4 regions of the Streptomyces sp. NPDC102259 genome follow, and region 4 is predicted to be linked to each of the others. Evidence: riboswitches for the same ligand, from Rfam matches in the RefSeq annotation. Region 4 holds a riboswitch; each other region holds the start of a gene.
What was found. A riboswitch is a leader RNA that binds a small molecule or an ion and turns the genes downstream of it on or off. The one in region 4 is predicted to bind S-adenosylmethionine.

Region 1 (7,069 bases), on a different contig from region 4:
CTGTCGGTGGCGGGCGCTACCGTGCGGGCATGGAGCGGCGAACGGAAGCGGACGAGCTGGGGGCGGGGGAGCGGGACATCCTCGCCCTGGAGCGGCGCGGGTTCTCCGGCCCCGGCGCGAAGGAACGGGCGATACGCGAGGAACTGGACCTGTCCCCGGTCCGCTACTACCAACTCCTCAACGCCCTCCTGGACGACCCGCGCGCCCTGGCCCACGACCCGGTCACGGTGAACAGACTGCGCAGAGTGCGGGAGGCCAGGCGGGGGGAGCGTCAGTAGCCGGCGCGCGTTGGCTATCGTCGCCGTATGGGCACCCACGAGACGCACTCCACGGAACCCGAGCCCCTCTCTCTCCCCGTTCCGGTCACCCGGGCGGGCCGCGCCGCACTCGACGCGATCGTCGGCCGGCCCTCCACCACCCTCGTCGCGCTCGACTTCGACGGCACTCTCGCCCCGATCGTCGAGAACCCGGAGGACGCCCGGGCGCACCCCGACGCCGTCCCCGCGCTCACGGCCCTCGCGCCGAAGGTCGCCGCCGTGGCCGTCATCACGGGCCGGCCCGCCGAGGTCGCCGTACGGCACGGCGGGTTCGCCGGGGCCGAGGGACTGGAGCACCTCTCCGTCCTCGGCCACTACGGCGCCGAACGCTGGGACGCCCGCACCGGCGCCCTCAGCGCCCCCGCCCCGCACCCCGGAGTGGCCGCCGTCCGCGCCGAACTCCCGCGGGTCCTGGCCGCCGCCGGGGACCGGTCGGGTGTCTCGGTCACCGGGGTCTCGGTCGAGGAGAAGGGCGGCCGGGCCGTCGCCGTCCACACCCGCCGCGCCGCCGACCCCCGGGCCGCCTTCGAAGCCCTGCGGGCCCCGCTCACCGACCTGGCCACCCGGCACGGCCTGATCGTCGAACCCGGCCGGATGGTCCTGGAGCTGCGCCCGCCGGGCATGGACAAGGGCGTCGCCCTGCTGGAGCACATCCGCGAGACCGGCGCGCGGTCCGTCCTCTACGCCGGTGACGACCTCGGCGACCTGCCCGCCTTCGCCGCCGTCGAGAAGCTCCGCTCGGACGGCTTCCCCGGACTGCTGGTGTGCAGCGGCAGCACCGAGGTCGGCGAACTGGCCGAGCGCGCGGACCTCGTCGTCGATGGCCCCGCCGGCGTCGTACGGCTGCTGCGGGAGCTGGCCGCTCAGCTCGGCTGAATCTCCCGCAGGGCGTTCAGCTGGTCCAGGAACCACTGGGCCGGGGGAAGCGCGGTCGCCGCCGCGGACAGCCGCTTCGTGCGCTCGGCCCGCTCCTCCGGCTTCATGGTCAGCCCCTCGTGCAGGGCGCGGGCGGTCTCCAGGACGTCGTACGGGTTCACCGTGATCGCGTCCTCGCCCAGTTCCCAGTAGGCCCCGGCCTCCCGGGACAGGACCAGCGCGCAGCCCTCGTCGGAGACGACCGGGACCTCCTTGGCGACCAGGTTCATGCCGTCGCGGATCGGGTTCACCAGGGCCACGTCGGCCAGTCGGTAGGCGGCCAGGGAGCGGGCGAAGTCGTCCTTGAGGTTCAGCAGGACCGGGGTCCAGCCGGGCGTGCCGTACCGGTCGTTGATCTCCTCGGCCAGGCGCCGCACCTCGGCCGTGTAGTCGCGGTAGACGGCGAGGTCCTGGCGGGAGGGGTAGGCGAAGGCCACGTGGACGACCTGTTCGCGCCACTCCGGGTGGTCGTCGAGCAGCTGCCGGTAGGCCAGGAGCCCGCGCACGATGTTCTTGGACAGCTCGGTGCGGTCGACGCGGACGATCGTCTTGCGGCCCTCGCCGATCTCCGCCCGGAGGGCCGCCATCCGCTCGTCGACGTCCGGCCGGTGCGAGCGCTCCCGCAGGAAGTCCGCGTCCGCGCCGAGCCCGTGCACGCCGATCCGCGTCCTGCCGGGGCCGCCGACGAACTCCGTACAGCACGCGGTGAACGCGTCCGCCCAGCGCCGGGTGAGGAAGCCCAGACGGTCCGCGCCGAGCATGCCGTGCAGCAACTGCTCGCGGATGTCCCCCGGCAGCAGCGCGAAGTAGTCCACCGGCGCCCACGGCGTGTGCGAGAAGTGGCCGATGCGCAGGTCGGGGCGCAGCTCGCGCAGCATCCCCGGCACCAGACACAGGTGGTAGTCCTGGACGAGGACGGCCGCGCCGTCCGCCGCCTCCTCGGCCAGCGCCTCGGCGAACGCCCGGTTGTACGTCTCGTACGACGCCCACTGGCGGCGGAACTCCGCGTCGAAGGCGGGCTCCAGCGGCGTCTGGTAGAGCAGGTGGTGGATGAACCAGAGGACCGAGTTCGCGATGCCGTTGTAGGCGTCCGCGTGCACGTCGGCCGGGACGGCCAGCATGCGCACGCCCTCCTCGCCGACCCCGCGCCGGACCGCCTCCCGGTCGCCGTCGGTGAGCGCCGAGCACACCCACAGGGCGCCCGCGTCGGGCCCGATGGCCGACAGGCCGGAGACCAGCCCGCCGCCGCCGCGTTTCGCGTGCAGCGAGCCGTCCTCGCGCACCTCGTAGGAGACGGGGCCGCGGTTGGACGCGACCAGCACCTCGGCGGCCGGAGCGGCAGTGTCGTGCGTGGAAGCCATACGCCCAACCTAGCCCGGTCGGGAAACGCTCAAACGTACGGTCGCGCTGTGTGGACGGGCCGTGTCCGGCCGTGTCGCCGCTGTCGGCGGCATGCCGTATACGGCCCGTCCTGCGGTCACGCGACCTTGCGGGTCGCGTACTCCGCGATCTCCGCCATCGGCGGCCTTTCCTCGGTGTCCACGGAGTAGGTGCGCGGCTCGAAGCCGTCCGTGCTCCGTTCGAACTGGGTGAGGGACGGGCGGATCAGATGCCCGCGGGCCAGCCGGAGCTGGGCGGTGCGGTAGATGGCCGCCGCCATCCGGCCCAGCGCCTGGCCGTCCTGGTGACGGTGCTTGCGCACGCCGATGTCGACCTGGGCCAGGGCGTCGAGGCCCACCAGGTGCAGGGCGTCGACCAGCATGCCCAGTTCCACGCCGTAGCCGACGGGGAACGGCAGCTGCTCCAGCAGACTGCGGCGGGCCGCGTACTCCCCGCCGAGCGGCTGCACGAACCCGGCCAGCTGCGGCCAGTGCATGTTGAGCAGCGGGCGGGCCATGAGCTCGGTGACCCTCCCGCCCTGGCCGGCCGCGCCGCCCAGCGGACGGTCGTACATGCCCTTGACCAGGTCCACCCCGGGGTCGGTGAGCAGCGGGCCGACGATCCCCGAGACGAAGTCGGAGGAGAACTCCCTCAGATCGGCGTCGATGAAGCAGACGATGTCCCCGGTGGTGACCAGCAGGGAGCGCCACAGGACCTCGCCCTTGCCGGGCACGGCCGGTATGCGCGGCAGGATGTCGTCCCGGTGGACGACCCGCGCGCCGGCCGCCGCGGCCACCTCGGACGTACGGTCGGTCGATCCCGAGTCGACGACCACGATCTCGTCGACGAGCGGGACCTGGTGCATGAGGTCGTGACGGATGATCGCGACGATGTCGCCGACCGTCTCCTCCTCGTTCAGCGCGGGAAGGACGACGGACACCGACTGGTTCGTGGCGCGTTTCGCGGCCATGATCCTGTGGAGCGGACGATCGGTCACGGCCCAGGAGCGGGTGGCCAGCCAGCGCTCAGTTTCTTGAAGCACAGTCTGCGGCTCCTCACTGTCGTGATCACACCGGGTGCACAGGAGGTGACCGTGTGATCCATCTCGCGGTTCGGACGACTATCTCAACTGTCCTGGCCTTCGGTTACAGTCTTGAACAACGCGGATGACCATCGCATGTCCGAGGTCGCCCCCGTCCACAACTTCATACCGCTCATCCAGAGGGGCAGAGGGATACGGCCCGATGAAGCCCCGGCAACCCTCCAGCCGGTCTCGTGACGCTCACCGCTCCATGCGGTGATCGCTCCGCGAGGCTCCCGGCTCGGGAAGGTGCCAAATCCGTCTCACGGCGAAATGCGTCGTGAGGAAGATGAGGAAGGGCCTCGCCTCACATGGCTGCGCAGACTGTTGCAAGCACGACTGTTGCAAGCACCACCGACTCTACGACGTCCTCTGCCGTCGACCTCGGTCCGGCCGCGGCGTTGAACTGCCGCGAGTGCGGTCACCGCGTGCCCCTCGGCCCGGTCTTCGCCTGCGAAGAGTGTTTCGGCCCGCTCGAGATCGCGTATGACTTCTCCTCCTACGACACGGAGGAGCTCCGCAAGCGCATCGAGGCGGGACCCGCGAACATCTGGCGCTACGCGCCGCTGCTGCCCGTCCCGGCGGACGTGGCCGACAAGCCCAACATCAACCCCGGTTGGACCAAGCTCGTCCAGGCCGACAACCTCGCCCGCGAGCTGGGCGTCGACGCCGGCAAGCTCTTCGTCAAGGACGACTCCGGCAACCCGACGCACTCCTTCAAGGACCGCGTCGTCGCCCAGGCCATCGAGGCCGCCCGCGCGTTCGGCTTCACCACGCTCTCCTGCTCCTCCACGGGCAACCTGGCCGGTGCCGTCGGCGCCGCCGCCGCCCGGGCGGGCTTCCGGTCCTGTGTGTTCATCCCGCACGACCTGGAGCAGGGCAAGGTCGTCATGGCCGCGATCTACGGCGGCGAACTCGTCGGCATCGAGGGCAACTACGACGACGTCAACCGCTTCTGCTCCGAGCTCATCGGCGACTCGGCGGGCGAGGGCTGGGGCTTCGTCAACGTCAACCTGCGGCCGTACTACGCCGAGGGTTCCAAGACGCTGGCGTACGAGATCTGCGAGCAGCTCGGCTGGCGGCTGCCGGACCAGCTGGTCGTGCCGATCGCCTCCGGCTCGCAGCTGACGAAGATCGACAAGGGCCTCCAGGAGCTGATCAAGCTCGGGCTGGTCGAGGACAGGCCGTACAAGATCTTCGGCGCGCAGGCCGAGGGCTGCTCCCCGGTGTCCGTCGCCTACAAGGCCGGGCACGACGTGGTCCGCCCCCAGAAGCCGAACACCATCGCCAAGTCGCTGGCCATCGGCAACCCGGCTGACGGTCCGTACGTCCTCGACATCGCGCGGCGCACCGGTGGCGCGGTGGAGGACGTGAACGACGAGCAGATCGTCGACGCGATCAAGCTGCTGGCGCGGACCGAGGGGATCTTCGCGGAGACCGCCGGTGGGGTGACGGTGGGTGTGACGCGCAAGCTGATCGAGAACGGTCTTCTCGACCCGACCGGGACGACCGTCGTCCTCAATACGGGTGACGGACTGAAGACCCTGGACGCGGTGGCCGGCACCGGGCTGACCGCGACCATCCGTCCGAACCTCGACTCCTTCCGCGAGGCCGGCCTCGCGTCATGAGCGGGGCGCTCCGCTGTAAGACCGTATGTGTGCTGCGGGCCGGTGTGGGCCGGTCGCGCCCACGCGGCGGCAGCCGCACGATCCGCACGGCCCCGCGCCCCTGAGGCCGTCTACCCGACCGGAGATCACCAGACATGAGCGTCAACGTCCGCATCCCCACCATCCTGCGCACCTACACGGGCGGGCAGGCCGAGGTGAAGGCCGAGGGGGCGACCCTCGGTGAGGTCATCGCCGACCTGGAGAAGAACCACACCGGTATCGCCGCCCGGGTCCTGGACGACCAGGGCAAGCTGCGCCGGTTCGTCAACGTGTACGTGAACGACGACGACGTCCGCTTCGAGCAGGGTCTGGAGACGGCCACCCCGGACGGCGCCGGCGTCTCCATCATCCCGGCCGTGGCCGGCGGCTGACCGACGGTCAGTACCCACTGGTAGTAACCGTCGGTAACATCGATTACCGAGCGTTCATCGAATTGCCCTCTCCGCGATAGAAGCGGAGGGGGCAATTCAGTGTGGTTGAGCGCGGTACAGTTGGGGAAGCCGGTCCGGATCACCGGATCCGGAGCCTTTGATTTCTGCCCCGCGCCCGACAAGAAGCAGCCAATGTGTGCGCCTCTTTCGTGGCTTTTGCGGCTTATGTAGGGCCCGACTTGCCCTCAATTCAGGCGAATTCTCGCCACATTACGGATCCCGCCCGTCCGGAATTCTCGTCCAAGTGACCTGTTGCAGAGGGCAGTTGGACAGATACATTCGGCCGCGGTCGACGCGTTCCGGCGCACGCCCCCAAGCCAACCGGGGGGTGAGGTCTGACCCGGATCCGCGAAGTGTGGGTCCGTGCAAGGGCCAGTAATAGGGGAGTTAGGCATGGCTCAGGGCACCGTCAAATGGTTCAACGCGGAGAAGGGGTACGGCTTCATCGCGGTCGACGGTGGTGCGGATGTTTTCGTCCACTACAGCGCGATTCAGATGGACGGCTACCGCACCCTGGAAGAGGGGCAGCGGGTCGATTTCGAGATCTCGGCTGGCCAGAAGGGGCCGCAGGCGGACATGGTCCGGCTCGCGACCGGCTGAAGCACGCGCCGACTGAAAGCGTCGTTCTTCTGTACAACTGACGAAGGGCTCGCACCCCCACGGGGGGCGAGCCCTTCGGTCTGTCCGGGGACGTCCGCGAGGCGTCGGCGAGACGTCCGCGAGGGGTGTCCGCAAGGGTGCCGGTCCGGCGGAGGCGCTTGCACTCTCATGGGTCGAGTGCTAATCATTGCGTTAGCACTCTGAAGGTGAGAGTGACAACGAGGACCGGGTCGGTGAGGCCCGCAGGCCAGGTGGGGCAAGGAACCACGAGGCCGGCGAGCCGTCCGTCGCGGGCGCCAGCGCGGTCCGGAGCAATCCACCCCAGTCCGGGAGGACCACTTCACATGGCCAAGATCATCGCGTTCGACGAGGAGGCACGGCGCGGCCTCGAGCGCGGCATGAACCAGCTCGCGGACGCCGTGAAGGTGACGCTCGGCCCCAAGGGCCGCAACGTCGTCCTCGAGAAGAAGTGGGGCGCACCCACGATCACCAACGATGGTGTTTCCATCGCCAAGGAGATCGAGCTCGAGGACCCGTACGAGAAGATCGGCGCAGAGCTGGTCAAGGAAGTCGCCAAGAAGACGGACGACGTCGCCGGTGACGGTACGACCACCGCGACCGTCCTCGCCCAGGCCCTGGTCAAGGAAGGCCTGCGCAACGTAGCCGCCGGCGCCAACC
Region 2 (7,069 bases), on a different contig from region 4:
GGCCGCAGCGCCGCCCTGCTGGCGAACCACGGCGCGGTCACCCACGGGACGACCCTGGACAAGGCCGTCGAGAACGCGCTGCTCCTCGAATGGGCCTGCGGCCTCTACCAGCGCGCGGCCGCCATGGGCCGGCCCCGCTTCCTCGACGAACAGCAGCAACTCGCCGTGATCGAGGCCGCGATCGCCCGCGACTACGGCACCACCCACCCCGTACCACCCGCGCAGTGACAGAGCCGATGAAGTCGACGAAGGGGGAAAGCCGATGAAGGTCTTCACCATGGGCGTGCACGTCCTGGACGTGCTGGTGCGGCCGGTGCAGGAGATACCCGAGGGCCAGGGCGCGACGCTGGTCGACGACATCCGGATGACCGCCGCCGGGACCGCGGGCGGCACCGCGCTCACCCTCGCCAAGCTGGGCGCGCGGGTGCGCAGCGCCGGCGCCATCGGCTCCGACCCGACCGGTGACATGCTGGTGCAGCTGCTCGGCCGGGCCGGCGTCGACACCGAGTTCCTCGTCCGCCGCACGGACACCGCCACCTCCGCGAGCGTCCTGCCGATCCGGCCCAACGGCGACCGTCCCTCGCTGCACCTGCTCGGCGCCAACATCACCTACGGCCTCGACGACGTGCCCTGGGACGCCCTCGCCGAGGCCGATCATCTGCACCTGGGCGGACCGGAGCTGATCGGCGTCGAGGTCGCCACACGCATCCTGTCGTACGCCAGGGAGCACGGCGTCGTCACCTCCGTCGACCTGCTCGCCCCCGGTGTCCTCGGCAGCTTCGAGCAGATCGAGGCGGCCCTGCCCTACATCGACCATCTGCTGCCCAACGAGGACCAGGTCCTCGGCTTCAGCGGCGAGAGCGACCTGCTGACGGGGGCGCGCAAGCTCCTCGGCGCCGGGGCGGGCGTCGTCGCCGTCACGCGCGGCGGCGACGGAGCGCTCGTGGTGACCGCGGACGGCGCGGAACCGGTCCCCGCCTTCGTCGTCGACGTCGTCGACACCACCGGGTGCGGCGACGCCTTCTCGGCCGGCTATCTGCGGGGCGTGAGCCTCGGCCGTACGCCGAGCGACGCCGCCGTCCTCGGCAGCGCCGCCGCCGCACTCGTCGCGCAGGGCCTCGGCAGCGACCACGGCGACTTCGACCTCGCGGCCGCCGACTCCTTCGCCACGACGGCCAAGTCCCGCACCTGAGGCAGACCGGTGCCCTTCGACTACGAGCGGGTGCGGGCGAACGGCCCCGCCGGGCCGGCAAACCTCGCTTCCATGTTCACCGGAGCCCCACGGGTGGTACGCCACGAGCAGGCGGGCGCGGGCCACGACACCTGCGTCGGCCGTACCGCACCCGCCCACCGCCCGCAGGCGCTCGCCTTCGTCGAGGAGTGCGCGCCGGGTGTGCGGGCGCCGCCGACGGAGAAGGGGACATCGCGATGAGTCAGGCTTCGGACACCGCACTGCTGCTCGTACGGGTCGTGCTCGGCGTGGTGATGGTGGCGCACGGCTGGAACCACTGGCGCGGCGGAGGCGGCATATCCGGCACCGCCGGCTGGTTCGGCGGCCTCGGGCTCACCCGCCCGAGACTCCAGGCCTGGCTCAGCGTCCTCACCGAACTCGGCGCGGGCGTACTGCTGTTGGCGGGCTTCCTCACCACGCTGGCCTGCGCGGCGGTGCTGTCCGTGATGCTGGTGGCGGGCCTGCTCGCGCACCGCCGCAACGGCTTCTTCGTGTTCAAGGAGGGCTACGAGTACGTCCTCGTCCTGGGCGTTCTCGCGGTGGCGCTGGGAGCCTGGGGGCCGGGGGAGTACGCGGTGGACGAGGCCGCGGACATCAGTGTGACCGGATGGACCGGCGCCGGTGTGGTGCTCGGGGTGGGCGTCGTCGCGACGGCCGGTCTGCTGGCCGTGTTCTGGCGCCCCCGGAACGAGAGCTGAGCGGGCGGCCCCTGCGCGTCGGCCTCAGGGGTGAGCCGTCGACCGTCGAGGCGCCCGGGGCGCTGCCCGCCCCAGGCCGGGCGTCCCCGAGCAGCACACGCGCCGGACGCTCTCCGCGGGCCGCCCCGTACCCGCCCGGTACTCACCTGGTGGACGCCCCCTTGACGGAGGACCGAGGCGGATCGACACTCGATCCGGGAATCCTAGTGAACGGGTAGGGAAACAATGGGGCGACAGGAGCCGATCACCGGCCGCGCGAGCCGCACGGCCCGGTCGTCGCCCCTTCTCACCTCCCGCCGTCACATCGACCTGAAGCGCGTCTGCAGCGCCATCAGGTTCCAGGACTGAGCCGGACCCGTCCCCGCGCCGAACCGCACCGGCGGCGTCCCCTGGACGCGGCCGCACCCGGCACGAGCGGACGAGGTCCGCACCTCCCTCTTCGACGTCGCATCCGCCGCGCGCACGTCCCTCGTGCGTCCCGCCCCTGGGGAGAGTCATGTCCGTCACACCACTGGCCGCCCACCTGTCCGCCCGACCCGCCGCCGCCTTCCGGGGCCGGATCGGCCGGGACGCCCGCAGCGGCCACTACGCGGTGCCGCGCCGCTACCGCCTCCACCTGGCGGCGGCCGACCCCGACTGTCTACGCATCGCCGTCACCCACAGCCTCCTCGGCCTGGAAAAGGCCTGCCCGGTCACCTTCCTGCCCGCCGTCGCGGACTGCCCCGACGGAGGCCACTCCGCGCTGCGTCCGCTGTACGACGCCAGCGCGCACCGGTACACCGGACCCGCCCTCGCGCCGGTGCTCAGCGACGACTGGTCGGGGCGCATCGTCAGCAGCCACGGCCCCGACATCGCCCGCGACCTGGCCCGGCGGTTCGGCGGCGGCCGGCCCACCCTGTATCCGTGCGGCGCGGAGTCGCAGATCGAGGCCGTCGAGCGGATGTGCGCCCAGGGCATCGAGGAGGCGGCCCAGCGCGCCGGAGCGGCCGACGCCGAAGAGGCGGAGCGGGCCGCCGCCCTCGACACGCTGCTCGCCACGCTCGGGGTGCTGGAGCGCGGACTCGGCGCCCACGAGTTCCTGATCAGTGATCAGATCACCGCCTCCGACGTCGAGTTGTGGGTCGCCCTGGTCCAACTCGACACCGTGCACCGCTACCACCTCGACGCGGCCGCCGTGCACCGCATCGCCGACCATCCCGCCCTGTGGGCCTACGCCCGCCGTCTGGCCGCCCACCCGGCCTTCGGCGCCCACCTCGACCTGGACGCCATCGCCCGCCGTCACCACGCCCGTTGCCAGGGCCTGGAGGCCGCCGGCGCCGCCGTCCAGATCCTGGACTGGGAGACCCACGCGGCAGACGGATCGGCGGTCCGACCGCAGGTCAACCAGCCGTGACCCGGTCCATCCACTGGACCGCCGTTGACATACGTTCGGGCAACTGTCTTACTTACGGCCCAGAACGGTCATGAGCGTCAGCGACAAGCCCTGGCTCGCTGACCGGCAACCCTCGCTCCGCGGTGGGGTGCCCCAGGTGACGACCGGACCGACGTTTCGGTAATGACGTATCGGTAAGCGCGAGGGCCCCTCAGGGGCCGGAACAGTGACGGTGACGGACATGTACGCAGCTCATCGGACGGCGCCGCGTCGCCCCCGGGGCTGCGTACGGCCGTACCTCGACATCCTCGTCGCCAACCGCGCCGTCGACCTCCTGCGTGTGAACAGCGCACTGTGTACCGCACCGGGCCGTGCCCGCTGTCGGGGCTGAACGAACCCCTCGCACCTCAGCCCCGCCTCCGCGTTCCTGACGAACACCGCCCGAGCGGTGTGCCGTTGTCCGCCCCACCCCGGTCTCCCGTACGCATCCGTGAGCCATGCCCTGTTCGCGCCCGCCGAGCGGTTCCCGCCGCCCCGCCCCGGCGCGTCAGGCCACGCACGTCCGCCGTGACCCGGGGTGTCCGACTCCCGCCGGAGCCCCTTATGAGTGAACCCCCAGGCGCCGTGACCCTCGCCGAGGCCGCGCCCGCCATCGACGTCCCGTCAGCGAAGCCGACCGCCCAGCGCGTCCAGCCGCTGCGCAAGCCCGGCCGCTGGATCGCCACCGCCGTGGCCCTGGTCCTGGTGGCGCAGTTCACGCACGGACTGATCTCCAACCCCTTCTACCAGTGGGACCGCTTCGGCTACTGGTTCCTGCGGCCGGTGATCCTCGACGGACTGCTGATCACCCTGGAAGTGGCCGCCTACAGCGCGGTGCTGGGCCTCCTCGGCGGCATCCTGCTCGCCCTCGCCCGGCTCTCGAAGAGCCCGGTGCTGCGCGCGGTGAGCTGGACCTACGTATGGGCGCTGCGCTCCATCCCGCTGATCGTGGTGCTGCTCTTCCTCTACAACTTCAGCGCCCTGTACCAGACCCTGAGCGTGGGGGTTCCCTTCGGTCCGGCGTTCTTCCGCTTCGACGAGTCCCGGCTGGCCACCGACATGGTGATCGCCGTCATCGGCCTCAGCCTCAACGAGGCGGCCTACGCCGCCGAAGTGGTCCGCGGCGGCATCCTCTCCGTCGACCAGGGCCAGCACGAGGCGGCCGCCGCGCTCGGCCTGCCCAAGCGCTACCAGTTCTGGAAGATCGTCTTCCCGCAGGCCCTGCGGTCGATCACGCCGAACTACGTCAACCAGCTGATCGGCCTGGTCAAGTCCACCTCGCTGGTCTTCTACGTCTCGCTGCTCGACCTGTTCGGCACCGCGCAGACCATGGGGGCCACCTACCCCGGCGACATCGTGCCGCTGCTGCTGGTCGTCACCGTCTGGTACCTGATCCTGACCAGCCTCGTCTCCGTCGTCCAGTTCTACGTCGAGCGGTACTACGCCCGGGGCGCCACGCGTTCCCTGCCGCCGACGCCGTTGCAGAAACTGCGGACCGGTCTCACCGACCTGCGGGGCCGCATCCGCCAGGAGGCCGCCGTATGAGCACCGAGACCGTGCAGAGCGCCGACGCCACCGGGATCGTGCCCGCCGCCGTCGAGGTGCACGACGTGCACAAGTGGTACGGCGCCCACCGGGTGTTGGACGGGGTGAGCCTGACCGTGCGGCCCGGCGAGGTCACCGTGATCCTCGGCCCGTCCGGCTCCGGCAAGTCCACCCTGCTGCGGGTCATCAACCACCTGGAGAAGCCCGAGATCGGCTACGTCAGCATCAACGGCGAGCTGATCGGCGTGCGCCGGCACGGCGAGCGGCTGCGCGAGCTGAGCGAACGGGCCATCCTGACCCAGCGCGGCCGGATCGGCTTCGTCTTCCAGAACTTCAACCTCTTCCCGCACCTGACCGTGCTGGACAACGTCGCCGCCGCACCGGTCGCCACCGGGAGGCTCGCCAAGTCCGCCGCCCTGGAACTGGCCCGCGAACTCCTGGACCGGGTGGGCCTCGCCGACAAGGCCGCCGCCTACCCCCGGCAGCTGTCCGGCGGCCAGCAGCAGCGCGTCGCCATCGCCCGCGCCCTCGCGCTGCGCCCCGGCGTCATCCTCTTCGACGAGCCCACCTCCGCCCTCGACCCCGAGCTCGTCGGCGAGGTCCTCGCGGTCATCAAGGACCTGGCGACCAGCGGCACCACGCTCGTCATCGTCACCCACGAGGTCGGTTTCGCCCGCGAGGTCGCCGACCGGGTCGTCTTCATCGACGAAGGGAAGATCGTCGAGCAGGGCCCGCCCAGCGAGGTCCTCGACAAACCGCGGCACGAACGGACGCGGGACTTCCTCAGCAAGGTGCTCTGACACCGCGCCCCGCGCCTTCGCCCCACGACTTCCCCCCACGACACCATCACACCAGTCACAAAGGACGCCCATGTCTGCCCACTTCACCCGACGCAGCCTGATTCGCGGCATCACCGCGGCGACCGCGGTCGCCACCCTCGCCACCGGGCTCGCCGCCTGCGGTGGTGACAGCGAGGCCGCCACCACGACCGGCAGCGCCGCCGACAGCGTGACCATCGGCCGGGCGTCCAACGGCGCCGCCGAGGAGAGCGCCCTGAAGGTCTCCGAGGTCAAGTCCATCAGCGCCGAACTGCCCGACGCGCTCAGGAAGAGCGGCAAGCTGAACATCGGCATCGGCGCCCTGCCCTCCGGCTTCGCCCCGCTCGCCTACGTCGGCGACGACCAGAAGACCCTCACCGGTGCCGAGCCCGACCTCGGCCGCCTGGTGGCCGCGGTCCTCGGCCTGAAGCCGGAGACGAAGAACTTCACCTGGGAGAACCTCTTCGTCGGCATCGACAGCGGCAAGGTCGACGTCGGCTTCTCGAACATCACCGACACCGAGGAGCGCAAGAAGAAGTACGAGTTCGCCTCCTACCGCCAGGACAACCTCGGCTGGGAGGTCAAGAAGTCCAGCACGTGGAACTTCGACGGCAACTACGAGAACCTCGCCGGTCTGACCGTCACCGTCGGCTCCGGTACCAACCAGGAGAAGATCCTCCTGGAGTGGAAGAAGAAGCTGGAGTCCGAGGGCAAGAAGCTCACCGTCAAGTACTACCCGGACCGCAACGGCATCTACCTGGCGCTCGCCAGCGGCAAGATCGACGCGTACTTCGGCCCCAACCCCGGCATCGCCTACAACGTCTCCCAGACCGCGGGCAAGGCCAACGCCACCCGCAACGCGGGCACCTTCTCCGGCGCCGGCGAGACGCTCCAGGGCCTGATCGCCGCCACCGCGAAGAAGGACAGCGGCCTCGCCAAGCCGGTCGCGGACGCCATCAACTACCTGATCGAGCACGGTCAGTACGCCAAGTGGCTGGCGGCCTACAACCTCTCCAACGAGGCCGTCGCCAAGTCCGAGATCAACCCGCCCGGGCTGCCGCTGGACAACTCCTGATCGGTCGTCACCACAGCTGTGACGTACGCGGGTTGAGTGAGAAACAACAGCAACGACAGCAACACGGCAACGAAAGCAACACGGCAACGACAGGAAGGGACTCCGTCTCCGTGGCCACCTCGATCGACCTCCGCGGAGGCGGAGCTCCGACCACCACCCGCCCGCACCCCCTCGACAACGCCGTGTGGGCCGCGCTCGACGGCCCGCACGCCCACCTCGCCGACCGGGTCGGCCGCGCCGCCCGCTACCCGGCCGACGTCTACGCCTTCGCCGCCCTCGCCGACCCCGGGG
Region 3 (7,069 bases), on a different contig from region 4:
GCGGATCTGCCTCGGCCTCCAGCGCCGGGACCGGGACAAGGTGCTGCACGGTCGGGAGACCGGCACCATCAAGCGCCTGCCGCACGGTGAGTTCATCGAGATCCACGAGCCGCTCAGCCAGGAGCAGCTGCACACCCTCACGTCGCACGAGCAGTACGAGCCGGCCGCGATCGGCGCCGCCGTCGACGAGAACGGTGTCGAGCGCAAGGTGAAGAGCAAGGAGAAGCTCCGCGCCAAGATCAGCGGAGCGTACTTCGGCGAGGATCAGCAGATTCCGAAGCCCACCGTGGAGGAATACAAGGAGATCACGAGCGGCCACGGCCACCACTGATCGCTGAGGCGTCGCCACGCCGCAGGAATGGGCCCCGTCCGGTCTTCGGACGGGGCCCTTTGCCGTGCCCACGGGCTGGATAGGGTGGGGTGGCACCTTGTGACGAGGCGCACCACGGCATACGACGACACACGCAGGAGCGGCTATGAGCGCTGTGACCCCCGCTGGAGGCGACACCGCGGCGGGCCGTTCCTGGCCCGAGGTGCTGAACGGTCTGCTGTACGGCCGTGACCAGGACGCCGACGCCACGTTCTGGGCGCTGGACCGGATCATGCGCGGCGAGGCGACCGACGCGCAGATCGCCGGGTTCGTGGTGGCGCTGCGGGCCAAGGGCGAGACCGTCGCGGAGATCAACGGGCTCGTCCGGGCGATGTACGAGCACGCCAACCTGATCGAGGTGCCCGGCCCGACCGTCGACATCGTCGGCACGGGCGGCGACGGCGCGAAGACGGTCAACATCTCCACGATGTCGGCGATCGTCGTGGCCGGTTCGGGTGCCACGGTCGTCAAGCACGGCAACCGGGCCGCGTCCTCCGCGTCCGGCGCCTCGGACGTCCTGGAGAAGCTCGGCGTCAACCTGGAACTGACCCCGCGGCGGGTGGCGGAGGTGGCCCAGGAGGCCGGGATCACCTTCTGCTTCGCGATCAAGTTCCACCCGGCGCTGCGTCATGTGGGCGCGGCGCGCGGCCAGTTGGGCATCCGCACGGTGTTCAACGTGCTCGGCCCGCTGACCAACCCGGCCAGGGTGCGGGCGCAGGCGGTCGGGGTCGCCGACCCGCGCATGGCGCCGGTGGTCGCGGGCGTCTTCGCCGAGCGCGGCAACTCGTCCCTGGTCTTCCGGGGGGACGACGGCCTCGACGAGCTGACCACGACGGCCACCTCCCATGTGTGGGTGGTCCGCGACGGCAAGGTCGCCGAGGAGACGTTCGACCCGCGTGACGTCGGGCTGGAGCTGGTCCCGGTCGAGGCCCTGCGGGGAGGGGACCCGTCGTACAACGCGGAGGTCGCCCGCCGCCTCCTGGAGGGCGAGACGGGCCCCGTGCGGGAAGCCGTGCTGCTGAACTCGGCGGCTGCGCTCGTGGCGCTCGAGCCGGGCGCCGGGACCCTCGCGGAGCAGCTGCGGGCCGGGATGGACAGGGCGGCGGAGTCGATCGACTCGGGCGCGGCCAAGCGGGCCCTGGAGCGCTGGGTGGCCGCCAGCAACGCCTAGGCGCTCCGCCGGCGGTGCCGCGAGGGCCCTCGGTCGTCCGCGGCGCCGTCGTGGCCGCTCGCGCCCACGCGGCGGAGCCGCACATGAGCCCCGCGCCCCTTCGGGGCTCCGCCCCGGGCCGTCCCGCGATCCGGACACGGGTTGCGGGGCGGCGATCACCTCACGTACGTTCCTGTATCAGGTCATGAGTGACAGTCATGAGGCCCCGGCCGACTGTCCGGCAACCCTCCGTCCGTGGCGGGGTGCCCCGGGTGAAGACCAGGCCGTAGGCAGCGAGGTCTACGGCAAGCGCGGACCCCTCGCACTCTTCTGAGTGAGCACCGCCAGGGGTCCTGGTCGTTCGAGGGAGTCTTCCGTGAGCAAGCGAATGCGATAGGGCGTAGAGCCCCGCCTCCGCATACCCCTTTCACCTTCCTCCGTGCTCGAGCCATGTCCGCTCGCACGGTGGTTCCCCCTTGCCTCTCACGGGAGTTCGCCATGTCTGTCTCCACCGCTGCCGCCGCCCGTACCGTTTGTGCGCAGCTGCCCGTTCTGGGACGGGATATCACGGTCCCGCTCGTGACGGGCGGCGAGGTCACCTACGCGGCGCTCGACTACGCGGCCAGCGCCCCCGCCCTCCAGCGCGTCTGGGACGACGTGGCGGCCTACGCCCCGTACTACGGCAGCGTCCACCGCGGCGCCGGCTACCTCTCGCAGCTGTCCACGGACCTCTTCGAGAACGCCCGCAGGACGGTGACCGAGTTCCTGGACTGCCGTCCCGACGACCAGCTCGTCTTCACCCGCTCGACGACGGACTCCCTGAACCTGCTGGCCCGGGCCCTCCCCGCCGACTGCCAGGTCTTCGTCTTCGAGACCGAGCACCATGCCTCGCTGCTGCCCTGGAAGGACGCCCGGGTCACCTACCTCAACGCCCCGCGCACTCCGCGCCAGGCCGTCGAGACGCTGGAGCGGGCCCTCGCCGAGCGTGACCCCCACGGCCCGGCCCTGGTCTGCGTCACCGGCGCCTCGAACGTCACCGGCGAGCTGTGGCCGGTACGCGAGCTGGCGACCGCCGCGCACGAGCACGGCGCCCGGATCGTCCTGGACGCGGCCCAGCTGGCCCCGCACCACCCGGTCTCCGTGCGGGAGCTCGACGTCGACTGGGTGGCCTTCTCCGGGCACAAGCTGTACGCGCCCTTCGGCTCCGGTGTGCTGGCCGGTCGCGCCGACTGGCTGGTGGCGGCCGACCCGTACCTCGCGGGCGGCGGCGCCAGCCGCAAGGTCACGCGGCGCGAGGACGGGGGAGTGGACGTGGAGTGGCACGAGAGCGCGGCCCGCCACGAGGCCGGCTCCCCGAACGTGATCGGCGCCTACTCCATCGCCTCGGCGTGCAAGGCCCTCACCGAGGCGGGCTTCGACAGCCTGGTCGCCCGGGAGGAGTACCTGATCGCGAAGGTGCGGGCCGGTCTGGCCGAGGTCCCGCAGGTGAGGGTGCTCTCCCTGTTCGGCGACGACGCCCCGCGGGTCGGCGTGATCTCCTTCGTCGTCGAGGGCTGGAACAGCTCCCACTTCGCCGCCGCCCTCTCCGCCGAGTACGGCATCGGCGTCCGCGACGGCCTTTTCTGCGCCCACCCCCTGGTCCGCACCCTGCTGGGCAGTGACCCCCAGACCCAGGGCGAGTGCGGCGCGCCCGAGGCGGCTCCCGGCGAGAAGTCCCTCAACGCGATCCGGGTGAGCTTCGGCGCGGGAACCCCGGACGAGCACGTGGAGCGCTTCGTGAACGCGGTGCGCGAGCTGGTCAGCGAGGGCGCGCAGTGGCAGTACCGGACGGAGGGCGGCCGCTGCGTGCCCGCCGTGTGAGCGACGGTCCGCCGGAGGCGGTGTTCAGCGGGTCAGGAGTCCAGCCCGATCGCGAACGCCGCCTCCAGGTCGTGCTGCGAGTAGGTGCGGAAGGCGACGTGCGTGTCCGTGCCCTCCACCCCGGGGATCTTGCTGATGCTGCCCGGGATGACCTCCGCCAGGTCCTCGTGCTCCTTGACCCGCACCATGGCGATCAGGTCGTACGTCCCGGTGACGGAGAAGACCTCGCTGACGGAGTCCAGCGAAGCGATCCGTTCCGCGATCTCGGGAATCCGGTCCACGCTGGTCTTGATGAGGACGATCGCGGTGATCACGGCTGGTTCTCTCCCTCGGGAGCCGGAGCTGGGGCGGGCTTCACTCTAGCCGCCCGCCCGAATCCCGCCGCCGCCCTTCCGGGGCCGCCCTTCGGGCCTCGCCCGATTCCGAAACGGGCCCACGCGTAGAGGAGCCCCAGGCCGAAGCCCACCAGGTGCGCCAGATAGGCCACCCCCGGCCCCTGGGCGGCCTGCCCCGCCGCCACCCACTGCAGGGCCGCCCAGAAGGGCAGCACGACCCACGCGGGGAAGCGCAGCGGCAGAAAGAACAGGAACGGCAGGAGGCTGGTCACCCGCGCTCGGGGGAACAGGTACAGAAACGCGCCGAGGACCGCGGAGATCGCCCCGGAGGCGCCGACCAGGGACTGCGACGACTCGGCGTTGGCGGCGGCGTAGCCCATCAGGGCCAGGTAGCCGCAGCCGAGGTAGAAGAGCGTGAACTCGACCCGGCCCATCCGGTCCTCGGTCATCGTCCCGAAGACGTAGAGGAAGAGCATGTTGCCCAGCAGGTGCACCCAGCTGCCGTGGACGAAGAGGGCCGTGGCCGGGGTCAGGGCGGCCCGTGGCGCGCCCTCGAAGAGCTCGCCGGGCACCACGCCCCAGCGCCGGAAGTAGGCGCGCTGCGCGGCCAGCAGCTCGTCGCCGGAGCCGTACGCCGGATTGAAGCCCGAGGCGGGCCCGATCAGGAAGATCAGGCAGCACAGGGCGATCAGTGCGTAGGTCACCGGCGCCGGGCGGTTGCGGACCGCCCTGCCGGCCGTCCCGTTCCAGTTGCCGATCACGAGAACAAAGCATGACGTAACCGGACGCACTCGCCCGGCCCGCCTCGCCGCCGCGGACGGGTGGGCGGCGAGTACCCGCCAGGCCGTAGGGTTACGAGCCACACGCGCGGGGGAGCCTCCGGCCCGACCCCGGCGACTGGAAGCACGACACTAGAAGGAAGCGGACAGCCACGATGACGGTTCCCCTGCCGACCGCCGCGACGCGGTGGCGCTGCACGCTCTGCGGCAACCTCACGCGCTTCGACGTGACGCGCTCGTCGAAGGTCGTCGAGTACGTGCACCTCGACCTCGCCGGTGAGCCGAAGGTCGAGGAGCGCGAGGTGGTCAGTGAGACCATCGAGTCGGTGCGGTGCCGCTGGTGCAACGCGGTGGACCAGGTGGAACTCGTGGATCGGCCGGGCGCCGGCTCCTGACGGGAGGCGGGCCCGCACAGGTATTGGGGTGTGACGGATGGTGGAGAGCGCAGGCGGGGGGCCGGGCGACGGCGCCGCCGAGATGCTCGACCGTCCGCTGCCGGACGGCGTGCGGCGCAGGGTCGTACAGATCGTCTCCGACGGCTTCGGCGGGCTGACCGTCGGCGAACTGCCGGTCCAGTTGCGGCAGTACGCCCGGTTCGCGCCGAACCGGCGGGCGAAGTTCGCGGGCAACGCGATGGCGGCCGCGCTGGAGACGGATCCGCTCTTCCGGCAGCGCATCGCCGAGAAGTTCAGAGAGGCCCAGCCGGAACTGGCCGGCGCCCTCGACTCCGGCTCGCCGACCCCGGCCGCGGACCCGCACGAAGTTGCGGCCGCGGCCTATGTGCTGCGGCCCGCCGGCTGGGTGAAGCTGGTCACCGCGGCCGGCGAGGAGGCCCAGCGGGCGGACGCCGAGCGCGCCGGCGAGGAGAGCCGGGCCGAACTGGAGCGGCTGCGCGAGGAGCTCGACCGGGCCCGTGAGCAGACCCGGGCGGGCGCCGAGGAGCTGCGCACCGAACTGGACGCGGCGAAGAAGGAAGCCGAGTCGCTCCACCGCAAGCTGCGTTCGGCCCTCAGTGACGTCAAGCGGGGCGAGGCCGCGCTGCGCAAGGTGCGCGGCGAGCTGGAGACCGTGCGCGCCGAGGGGCAGAGCCAGGTGTCCGCCGCGGAGAGCGAGTCCCGGCGTCTGAAGGCCCGGCTCGGCGAGGTGGAGGCGGCGCTGGAGGCCACCCGGCGGGCGGCGCGCGAGGGCCGCAGCGTCGAGGACATGCGGGTGCGGCTGCTGCTGGACACGGTGCTCGACGCGGCCCAAGGGCTGCGGCGGGAGCTGGCGTTGCCGCCGGTGTCGGTGCGTCCGGCGGCGACCGTCGACGCGGTCGAACCGGGACGGATGACGCCGAAGGACATCGCCACGCGCGCCCTGTCGGAGAACGATCCGGCCATTCTCGACCAGCTGCTCGCACTGCCCCAGGCCCATCTCGTGGTCGACGGCTACAACGTCACCAAGACCGGCTATCCGCAGATGCCGCTCGAGAAGCAGCGGCTCAGGCTCCTCGGGCAGCTCTCGCAGCTCGCCGCGCAGACCGGCGCCGAGGTCACCTGTGTCTTCGACGGGGCCGAACTGGCCGCTCCGGTGCTGCTCGCGCCGCCGCGCGGGGTGCGGGTGCTGTTCTCCAAGCCGGGTGTCACGGCCGACGAGCTGATCCGTCAGCTGGTGCGGGCCGAGCCACCGGGCCGGCCGGTCATCGTCGCCTCGACCGACCGTGAGGTGGCCGACGGGATCGCCAAGGCGGGTGCCCGACCCGTGGCTTCCGCGGTACTTCTGAAGCGGCTGTCCTAAACGTCGAAGTTCCAGGTTTATTGACCGAATTGGCGGGATCGTCACGCAACGTAGCGTCAATCGAGCATGACTACACGTGAGTTGATTGAAAAAACTGCGTTGCGTGATGGGTTTTTTTCTCCTGAGGATTTGAACTGATCACGGCGAGGTCACTAAGGTCAGGGCTCGCATCTCCAAACGGGTGATCACTCAAAAGAAGGAGCCCGTCTCCGTGGCGTCCCACCGTCGACCGAAGCAGCCGAGTCGCACTCGCGTGACCGTGCTGACCACCGCAGCCGCCGCTGCCGTCGTACTGAGCTCCCAGGCCGCCAACGCGGCGCCCGCCGAGAAGCTCACCAAGGACGAGGTCAAGACCAAGGTCGACAAGCTCTACGAAGAGGCGGAGCAGGCCACCGAGAAGTACAACGGGGCCCAGGAGAAGCAGGAGAAGCTCCAGAAGGAGATCTCCACCATCCAGGACAACGTGGCCCGGGGGCAGTCGGAGCTCAACGAGCTGCGCGACTCCATAGGTCTGGCGGCGGCCGCCCAGTACCGGACCGGGTCCATCGACTCCTCCCTGCAGCTGCTCCTCTCCTCGAACCCGGACGACTTCCTGGACAAGGCGTCCACCGCCGACCAGCTGAGCGCCCAGCAGGTCGAGGCGCTGAAGAAGATCCAGGAGAAGCAGCGCGAGCTCGCGCAGGAGCGCAGTGAGGCGTCCACCAAGCTCAAGGACCTCGCCTCCACCCGCACCGAACTGGGCAAGAAGAAGAAGGAAGTCCAGGGCAAGCTCGCCGAGGCGCGCAAGCTCCTCAACACG
Region 4 (7,069 bases):
CGTCGGACAGCAGCGGCCCGTACGCGATCAGCTCGTCCGCGTCGGGCGGCACGACGAGGCCGTCGTCCGTTCCCGGTTCGAGGCCGAGGCCGAGCACCAGGTACCGGTCGCCGCCATCGCGGCCACCGGGGAAGTCCCACATGGTGCGCCCCAGCATGTCGCGCCACCGGCGCAGCAGCACGTCCCGGTACACACCGGCCTGGTAGTTGGGCTCGTCGAAGGCGAACGCGCGGGCGGCGGCGGCATCCGGCAGGTCGACGATGTGCACGCTGCCGGTGGGCGTGTCGCCGTCGGCGGCGAAGGTCGGGCCCCGGGCGATCATCCGCTCCGCGTACCGGTCCATGTAGGACCAGTGCTTCTCCAGCAGTGCGTCGCGCAGGGCGGCTGAGGCGGGCCGATCACGGTGATAGCAGAAGAACTCCATACCGGCAGACCCTTCCCAACGCGGCCCGGTATCTCAACTGGCTTTCGGCGTGGACGACCGCAGGCACGGGCGCGGGCGCGGGCTTCGGAGGGTGGAGCGGGTTTCGGCCGTTCCGCCCGATCCACCGGCCGCCTGCTGGCGGTGGTCCGGCCGGGCCGCGGTGAGAATCCTGCCGCAACTTGGTTTCCGTCCCGGTGACTTGACGCGCCATCATATAGTTGCGACCGGCGCGCGGCGCTCCCCAGTCCTCCGCCGCGCGGCCGCACCCACTGGAAAGGCACGACCCTGCGGAACCAACCGCGCAGCCGCACCGACGACGTCTCCGCCGCCCTGCCCTCGCCCCGTCGGTCGGTGTTCTCCCCCGCCGCCGACGTCATCGGCTCGGAACTCGATCTGCTGATGACCGGCAGCCATGTCGTGCACGCGCTGACCCCCGGATTCTGCGACGCGGCCTCCGTCTACCTGCTGGAGCGGTGGCGCGTCGAGGAGAACGCGCACGTCGGCGTGGACGCGCCCAGGATCGAGGCGCGCCGGATGGCGCTGCGCGTCGGGCCCGGCGCTCGGGAGGACTGGGAGGGCGTGCTGCCGGTCGGCGAGGTGATCGCCTTCCCCCAGGACACGCCGTACGCCCGCGCGCTCGCCGCCGGGCAGGCGCAGGTGCTCGACGCGGTGGACCCGCACACCTCCGAGCGGCTCATCGCCTCCGGCGACGGCGAGGCCCGCGTCGGTGACCTGCTGAGCGTGGCGGCCTTCCTGGTCGTGCCGCTGCGGCTGCGGGACCTGCCGATCGGCTTCGTCACGTGCACGCGAGGACCGGGCCGTGCGCCGTTCGGCCCGGCCGACGTGGCCGCGGTGGAGGCACTGGCCGCGCGGGCCGCCGTGGCCCTCGACAACGCGCGCCGCTACGAGCGCGAGCGGCGAACCTCCCTGGCGATCCGCAACAGTCTGCCGCCCGGCACGGCCCAGGAGTTCGGCGGCTGCCGCACCGCGCACGGCTGTCTGCCGGCCGGGCAGGGCAACCTCGTCGGCGGTGACTGGTTCGACGTGCTGAAGCGGCCGGGTGACCGGGTCAGTCTGATCGTCGGGGACGCCATGGGGCACGGTCCGGAGTCCGCCGTCGCGATGATCCAGCTGCGCACCGCCGTCCGCACCCTGGCGGCGCTCGACATCCCCGCGGCCGACCTCATCGGCCGGCTCGACGCACTCGCCGGGGACTCCCCCGGCGTCTCCTTCGCGACCTGCATATACGCCGAGTGGGATGCCCGGCGGCGCACCTGCACCCTGGTGGGGGCGGGCCACCCTCCCCCGTTGCTGCGCGGCCCGGACGGCCGTACCGCCCCGGTCCGGCTGACCGGGGCGGGCCTGCCCCTGGGGCTCGGGGCGGGCAGCTACGAGGAGACCGTGCTGAGCGTGCCGGATCCGGCCCTGCTGGTGCTCTACAGCGACGGTCTGGTCGAGTCCCGCGACGCCGACATCGACCAGGAGATCACCCGCCTCGCGCGCACCGTGGACGCGGCGGCCGCCGCCGAGCCCGCGGACGGCGACGAGCAGGACGCGCTGCCGTCCCTGTGCCGTCGGCTCCTGCACGCTCCTTCCGGCGCGGCCGGAGCCGACGACCGCACCCTGCTGCTGGCCGAACTGACCCCTGCCGGGTGCTGAGTCGCCGGGACCGGCCGACGTGCCGGGTGCCCGCGCCCGCTCAGTCCGTCATGGCCTCCGAGGGGACGTGAACCGGGATTTCCCTGTGCGGACACTGTTCGAACCGACCGAAAATGTGAACGGGTGTACGTGCCGGGGTCGTTGGGACGTAAGTTGTGGCTCGAACTGCCCACGCCTCGGCCGAAAGACGGACGCCCCTCATGACCGACCATGTGACCACGCCCGGTTCAGCGGCACCTCAGAAGATCGACACCTCGGTGCCGCACTCGGCCCGTATCTGGAACTACTGGCTGGGCGGGAAGGACAACTACCCCGTCGACGAGGAGGCCGGCGACGCCTACACCGCCGTCTTCCCCGGCATCGTCACCATCGCCCGCAGCAGCCGCGCGTTCCTGCGCCGCAACATCACCTACCTGGTCGCCGAGGCGGGCATCCGGCAGTTCCTGGACGTCGGCACCGGCCTGCCGACGGCCGAGAACACCCATGAGGTCGCCCAGCGTCTCGCCCCGGAGACCCGGATCGTCTACGTGGACAACGACCCGCTGGTCCTGGCCCACGCCCGCGCCCTCCTCTACTCCACCGCGGAGGGCGCGACCTCCTATGTCGACGCCGACGTGCTGGACCCGGAGCGCATCCTGGCGAGCGCCGCCGAGACACTGGACCTCAGCCGTCCCACCGCGCTCATCCTCAGCAACATCCTGGGCCACGTCGCCGACTACGACCAGGCCCGCTCCATCGTGACCACTCTGATGGCGGCCCTGCCCTCCGGCAGCCATCTCTCCATCAACGACGGCTCGCGGGGCATCGACCCGGTCTTCGAAGCGGCCCAGGACGCCTACAACGAAAGCGGCGCCGTCCCGTACAACCTGCGCTCCGTCGACGAGATCACGGCGTACTTCGACGGCCTGGAGCTCCTGGAGCCCGGGGTCGTCCCGGTCCCCCTGTGGCGCCCGGAGGCGACCTCCCCCGCCCCGGACGTCATCGCCGAGCACGGCGGCCTCGCCCGCAAGCCGTAGCCGTCCACACCGGCTCCGCCGCACCGGACGGACGGCCGGCGCCGATGACACTCCGCCGCACCCGCCGTCACGGCCGGTGCGGCGGAGCCGTTCAACTCGTTCAACTCTCCTACCGATATTGACGGATAATGTCAGTACTCCGTAAGATCGACCCCGGCATTGAGTGTCAGCGTCAAGCCCTGGCTAGCTGACCGGCAACCCTCCTCCGCGGTGGGGTGCTCCAGGTGAAAGCCCGGCGGGATCACCGACCCCGCAAGCGCGTGGCCCCGGTTCAGGGGCCTGAGACGGGGAGGACCAGCGTGCGGCACAGCGGCAACCTGAGTGCCTCGATCGCGACCGCGGCGCTGTTCTCCGGATTCTCGCGCCGCCGCCACATCGACCTGCGGCGTTCCGCCAGCTGTCTGTGTCAGGGCTGATCACGCCCCACCTCGCAGGCTGACCCTCGCCACAGCGCGGTCACGCCGTCATCGCCCTCGGCCTCGACACGTCGTCGGCGTCCCCTCCCCCTGAACAGTTCTGAGCAGTGCCGCCCCGCGCGGGGCGGCACCCTCCGCGCATCGCCATGGCCTCATTCCGCACCGGCCTGTGCGCGGTGACCTTGGAGTAGGAGAACCATCCCGTGACAGCGCATCCGGATTCCCGTACCCCCCGGTGGGCGGCGCTCGCCGCACTCGTGACCGGCAGCCTTCTGCTCACCGCCTGCTCGTCGAGCGGCAGCGGCAGTTCGAGCGGCGAGGGCGGTCGCCCGAAGTCCGGTGGCACCCTGACCTTCGCGGTGGGTTCCGACGCCGGCTGCGTGGATCCGCAGCAGGTGGGCAGCAACGACACCATCTACTCACTGCGCCAGGTCGTGGACTCGCTGACCGACCAGGACCCCAAGACCGGCAAGATCGTGCCGTGGCTCGCGAAGAGCTGGGACATCAGCTCGGACACCACGACGTTCACGTTCCACCTGAGATCGGGTGTCACCTTCAGCGACGGGACGCCGCTGACCGCGCAGGTGGTCAAGGACAACTTCGACGCGGTGCCGAAGCTGGGCGCCCTCGGCACTCTCGCCCAGGGATACCTGAGCGGTGTGGAGAGCACCACCGCAGTGGACGCGCTCACGGTGCGGGTCAGGTTCAAGCTGCCCAACGCGCAGTTCCTCCAGGCCACGGCCACCCACTCGCTGGGGATCGAGTCGTCGGCGAGCGTGCGCAGGACCCCGCAGGAGAAGTGCAGCAAGGGAGTGGTCGGATCCGGGCCGTTCGTGCTGGACGGCTATGTGCAGAACCAGTCGATCACCCTGACCAAGCGCGCCGAATACGCCTGGGGTTCCTCGCTGTGGACCAAGCAGGGCGAGGCGTACCTGGACAAGGTGGTGTTCAAGGTGGTGCCCGAGGCGGGCGTGCGCACCGGCAGCCTCCAGTCCGGCCAGGTGGACGCGATCGGCAGCGTCGGCAGGGCCAACGAGGCGGCGCTCGAGGGCGGCGCGGTGAACCTCCAGCAACGGGCCAACCCAGGCGTGGCGTTCAACCTGGGGCTCAACAACTCCCGGCCGCTCTTCAAGGACGCCAAGGTACGCCAGGCCGTCCTGTTCGCCATCGACCGGCAGCAGATCGTCGACGCCGTCTTCCCGACCGGCACCGAGCCGGCGACCAGCATCCTGGCGCACACCACACCGGACTACACCGACCTCGGCTCCGACCTGGCCTTCGACGCCGCCAAGGCGAAGTCCCTGCTGGACTCGGCCGGCTGGAAGGCGGGCAGCGACGGCGTCCGGGTCAAGGACGGCAAGAAGCTGAGCCTGACCGTCAAGTGGTTCGCCAACGCGGCCACCAACCAGCCCGCGCTGGAGCTGATCCAGCAGCAGCTCAAGGCCGTCGGTGTCGAGGTGGCGCTCAAGCAGCTACAGATCGCCCAGTTCTCCCCCACCCTCCAGTCCGGCGACTTCGACGCGGTGTGGGGCAACGTGACCCGTGCCGACCCGGACATCCTGCGCAGCTCGTACTCCACCCAGCTGGCCAACTTCTACCACCTGCCGGCCACTCCGCTGGACTCCGCGCTGACCCAGCAGGCCGCGACGACCGACGCGGCGAAGCGCAAGCAACTCGTCACCCAGGCACAGCAGTTGATCGTGCGGAACGCCTACGTCGTACCCGTGGTGGAGCTGCAGACCCAGCTGGGCGTGGCGAAGAAGGTGCACGACCTCGACTTCGAGGCCTCCAGCCGGATCCAGCTGCACGACACCTGGATCGGGTAGCGGCCGGTATGCGTCTCTATGTGGTCAAGCGTCTCGCGCAGGCCCTCGGAGTGCTGTGGGCGGCCTACACGGTGTCCTTCCTCGTGCTGGACTACCTGCCCGGTGACCCCGTCTCGGCGATGGCCGGCGCGGGAGCGGACACCGGGCAGGTGGATCCGGCCCAACTCGCCGCGCTGCGGCACGAGTACGGCTTCGACAAGCCGATTCTCGCGCAGTACGCCGACTATCTCGGCAGGGCGGTGCGCGGCGACTTCGGCGACTCGGTGTCCACCGGCCGACCGGTGACCTCGACGCTGGCCGACGCGCTACCGCAAACCCTCCAGCTGACCGGGGCGGCGCTGCTGCTCGCGGTGGTCCTCGGCGGCGGTCTGGCGGTCCTGGCGACCTACACCACCCAGCGGTGGTTGCGGCAGCTGTTGCTGTCGTTGCCGCCGCTGGGGGTGTCGGTGCCGACGTTCTGGGTCGGGCTGGTGCTCGTCGAGCTGTTCTCCTTCCGCACGAGGCTGTTTCCCGCGTTCGGCAACGACGGGCCGCGGGGCCTGGTGCTGCCCGCGGTGACGCTGGCGATCCCCACCGGCGCCCTGGTGGCGCAGGTGCTGGCCAAGAGCCTGCTCACGGCGCTGGACCAGGCCTATGTGGAGACCGCCCGGGCCAAGGGCGCCGGCCGGCTGCGCATCCATCTGCGGCACGCGCTGCGCAACGCCTCGCTGCCGGCCTTGACGGTCGTCGGACTGCTGGCCGGTCAGCTGATCGCCGGTTCGGTCGTCGTCGAGACGGTGTTCTCCCGCGACGGTCTGGGCCGGGTGACCGCAGCCGCGGTCACCGTGCAGGACATCCCGCTGGTCCAGGGGGTCGTGGTGTTCGGGGCGCTGATCTTCGTGGCGGCCAATCTGATCGTCGATCTCGTCTACCCGCTGCTCGACCCGCGGATCGTGGTGGCGGCGAGCAGGAAGGTGCGTCCCGCATGAGCCGGACACTTGCCGACGATGTCACCGCCGGAACGCCGGGAGCGGTGGAAGCCGCCGGAGCCGCGGCCGGCCTGGCCCTGCCGGTGGATCCCGGCGCCGACCCGGGCCCCGTGAGCTCCGGGCGCGAAGCCGGGCCACGACGGTTCCCGCTGTTCCTGCGGTTCCTGCTGCGCAGGCCCGGCCTGCTGGCCTCGGTCCTGGTGCTGGTGCTGGTGGTGCTGGCCGCGTTCTGGCCAGGACTGTTCACCTCGCAGGACCCGCTGCACGGGGTGCCCGCGGAGAACTTCCGGAGCCCCGGCGGCGGGCACTGGTTCGGCACCGACGAACTGGGCCGTGACGTGTTCTCCCGGGTGGTGCACGGTGCCCAGCTGTCGCTGAAGGCGACCCTGATCGCGGTGGGGTTCGCGTTCGTGGTCGGCGGCCTCATCGGCCTGGTCGCCGGGTTCGTGGGCCGCTGGGTCGAGGACGTGCTGATGCGCTTCGTCGACGTACTGCTGTCGATCCCGTCGCTGTTCCTGTCCCTGGCCCTGGTCACCGCGCTGGGCTACGGAACGGTGAAGGTGGCCGTCGCGGTCGGCATCGCCAGCGTGGCCGGCTTCGCCCGGGTGACCCGCGCGGAGGTGCTGCGGGTGCGGCAGGCGGTCTTCGTCGAGGCGTCGCGCTCCTGCGGAGCCCGCTGGTACTCGGTGCTCGGCCGTCACGTCCTGCCCAACGCGGCGGGCCCGGTGATCGTGCTCGCCACCCTCGAGTTCGGCGCCGC

Region 1: linked by a shared signal. The riboswitch ahead of thrC (threonine synthase) and the one ahead of ACIRPU_RS33060 (putative leader peptide) in region 4 are both predicted to bind S-adenosylmethionine.
Region 2: linked by a shared signal. The riboswitch ahead of ACIRPU_RS19155 (amino acid ABC transporter permease) and the one ahead of ACIRPU_RS33060 (putative leader peptide) in region 4 are both predicted to bind S-adenosylmethionine.
Region 3: linked by a shared signal. The riboswitch ahead of ACIRPU_RS32095 (aminotransferase class V-fold PLP-dependent enzyme) and the one ahead of ACIRPU_RS33060 (putative leader peptide) in region 4 are both predicted to bind S-adenosylmethionine.

The regions. Positions count from the first base shown of each region.
Region 1 is NZ_JBIWMA010000008.1:199,388-206,456, reverse strand. Features, by position in the region: gene ACIRPU_RS20715 (DUF3263 domain-containing protein) at 30-278, shown strand; gene otsB (trehalose-phosphatase) at 306-1,193, shown strand; gene ACIRPU_RS20705 (trehalose-6-phosphate synthase) at 1,181-2,593, opposite strand; gene ACIRPU_RS20700 (glucosyl-3-phosphoglycerate synthase) at 2,710-3,654, opposite strand; SAM riboswitch class I at 3,824-3,989, shown strand; gene thrC (threonine synthase) at 4,005-5,321, shown strand; gene ACIRPU_RS20690 (ubiquitin-like small modifier protein 1) at 5,456-5,731, shown strand; gene ACIRPU_RS20685 (cold-shock protein) at 6,185-6,391, shown strand; gene groL (chaperonin GroEL) at 6,736-7,069, shown strand, end outside.
Region 2 is NZ_JBIWMA010000007.1:211,458-218,526, reverse strand. Features, by position in the region: gene ACIRPU_RS19180 (class II aldolase/adducin family protein) at 1-228, shown strand, start outside; gene ACIRPU_RS19175 (carbohydrate kinase family protein) at 263-1,192, shown strand; gene ACIRPU_RS19170 (hypothetical protein) at 1,265-1,432, shown strand; gene ACIRPU_RS19165 (DoxX family protein) at 1,429-1,929, shown strand; gene ACIRPU_RS19160 (glutathione S-transferase C-terminal domain-containing protein) at 2,426-3,322, shown strand; SAM riboswitch class IV at 3,389-3,508, shown strand; gene ACIRPU_RS19155 (amino acid ABC transporter permease) at 3,905-4,885, shown strand; gene ACIRPU_RS19150 (amino acid ABC transporter ATP-binding protein) at 4,882-5,685, shown strand; gene ACIRPU_RS19145 (ABC transporter substrate-binding protein) at 5,756-6,778, shown strand; gene ACIRPU_RS19140 (GNAT family N-acetyltransferase) at 6,889-7,069, shown strand, end outside.
Region 3 is NZ_JBIWMA010000018.1:7,350-14,418, forward strand. Features, by position in the region: gene ACIRPU_RS32085 (cytochrome bc complex cytochrome b subunit) at 1-331, shown strand, start outside; gene trpD (anthranilate phosphoribosyltransferase) at 477-1,541, shown strand; SAM riboswitch class IV at 1,722-1,838, shown strand; gene ACIRPU_RS32095 (aminotransferase class V-fold PLP-dependent enzyme) at 2,019-3,380, shown strand; gene ACIRPU_RS32100 (Lrp/AsnC family transcriptional regulator) at 3,413-3,694, opposite strand; gene ACIRPU_RS32105 (rhomboid family intramembrane serine protease) at 3,691-4,476, opposite strand; gene ACIRPU_RS32110 (hypothetical protein) at 4,650-4,889, shown strand; gene ACIRPU_RS32115 (NYN domain-containing protein) at 4,927-6,270, shown strand; gene ACIRPU_RS32120 (NlpC/P60 family protein) at 6,482-7,069, shown strand, end outside.
Region 4 is NZ_JBIWMA010000019.1:34,114-41,182, forward strand. Features, by position in the region: gene ACIRPU_RS33045 (YciI family protein) at 1-424, opposite strand, end outside; gene ACIRPU_RS33050 (PP2C family protein-serine/threonine phosphatase) at 776-2,083, shown strand; gene ACIRPU_RS33055 (SAM-dependent methyltransferase) at 2,284-3,099, shown strand; SAM riboswitch class IV at 3,255-3,364, shown strand; gene ACIRPU_RS33060 (putative leader peptide) at 3,399-3,515, shown strand; gene ACIRPU_RS33065 (ABC transporter substrate-binding protein) at 3,719-5,341, shown strand; gene ACIRPU_RS33070 (ABC transporter permease) at 5,350-6,309, shown strand; gene ACIRPU_RS33075 (ABC transporter permease) at 6,306-7,069, shown strand, end outside.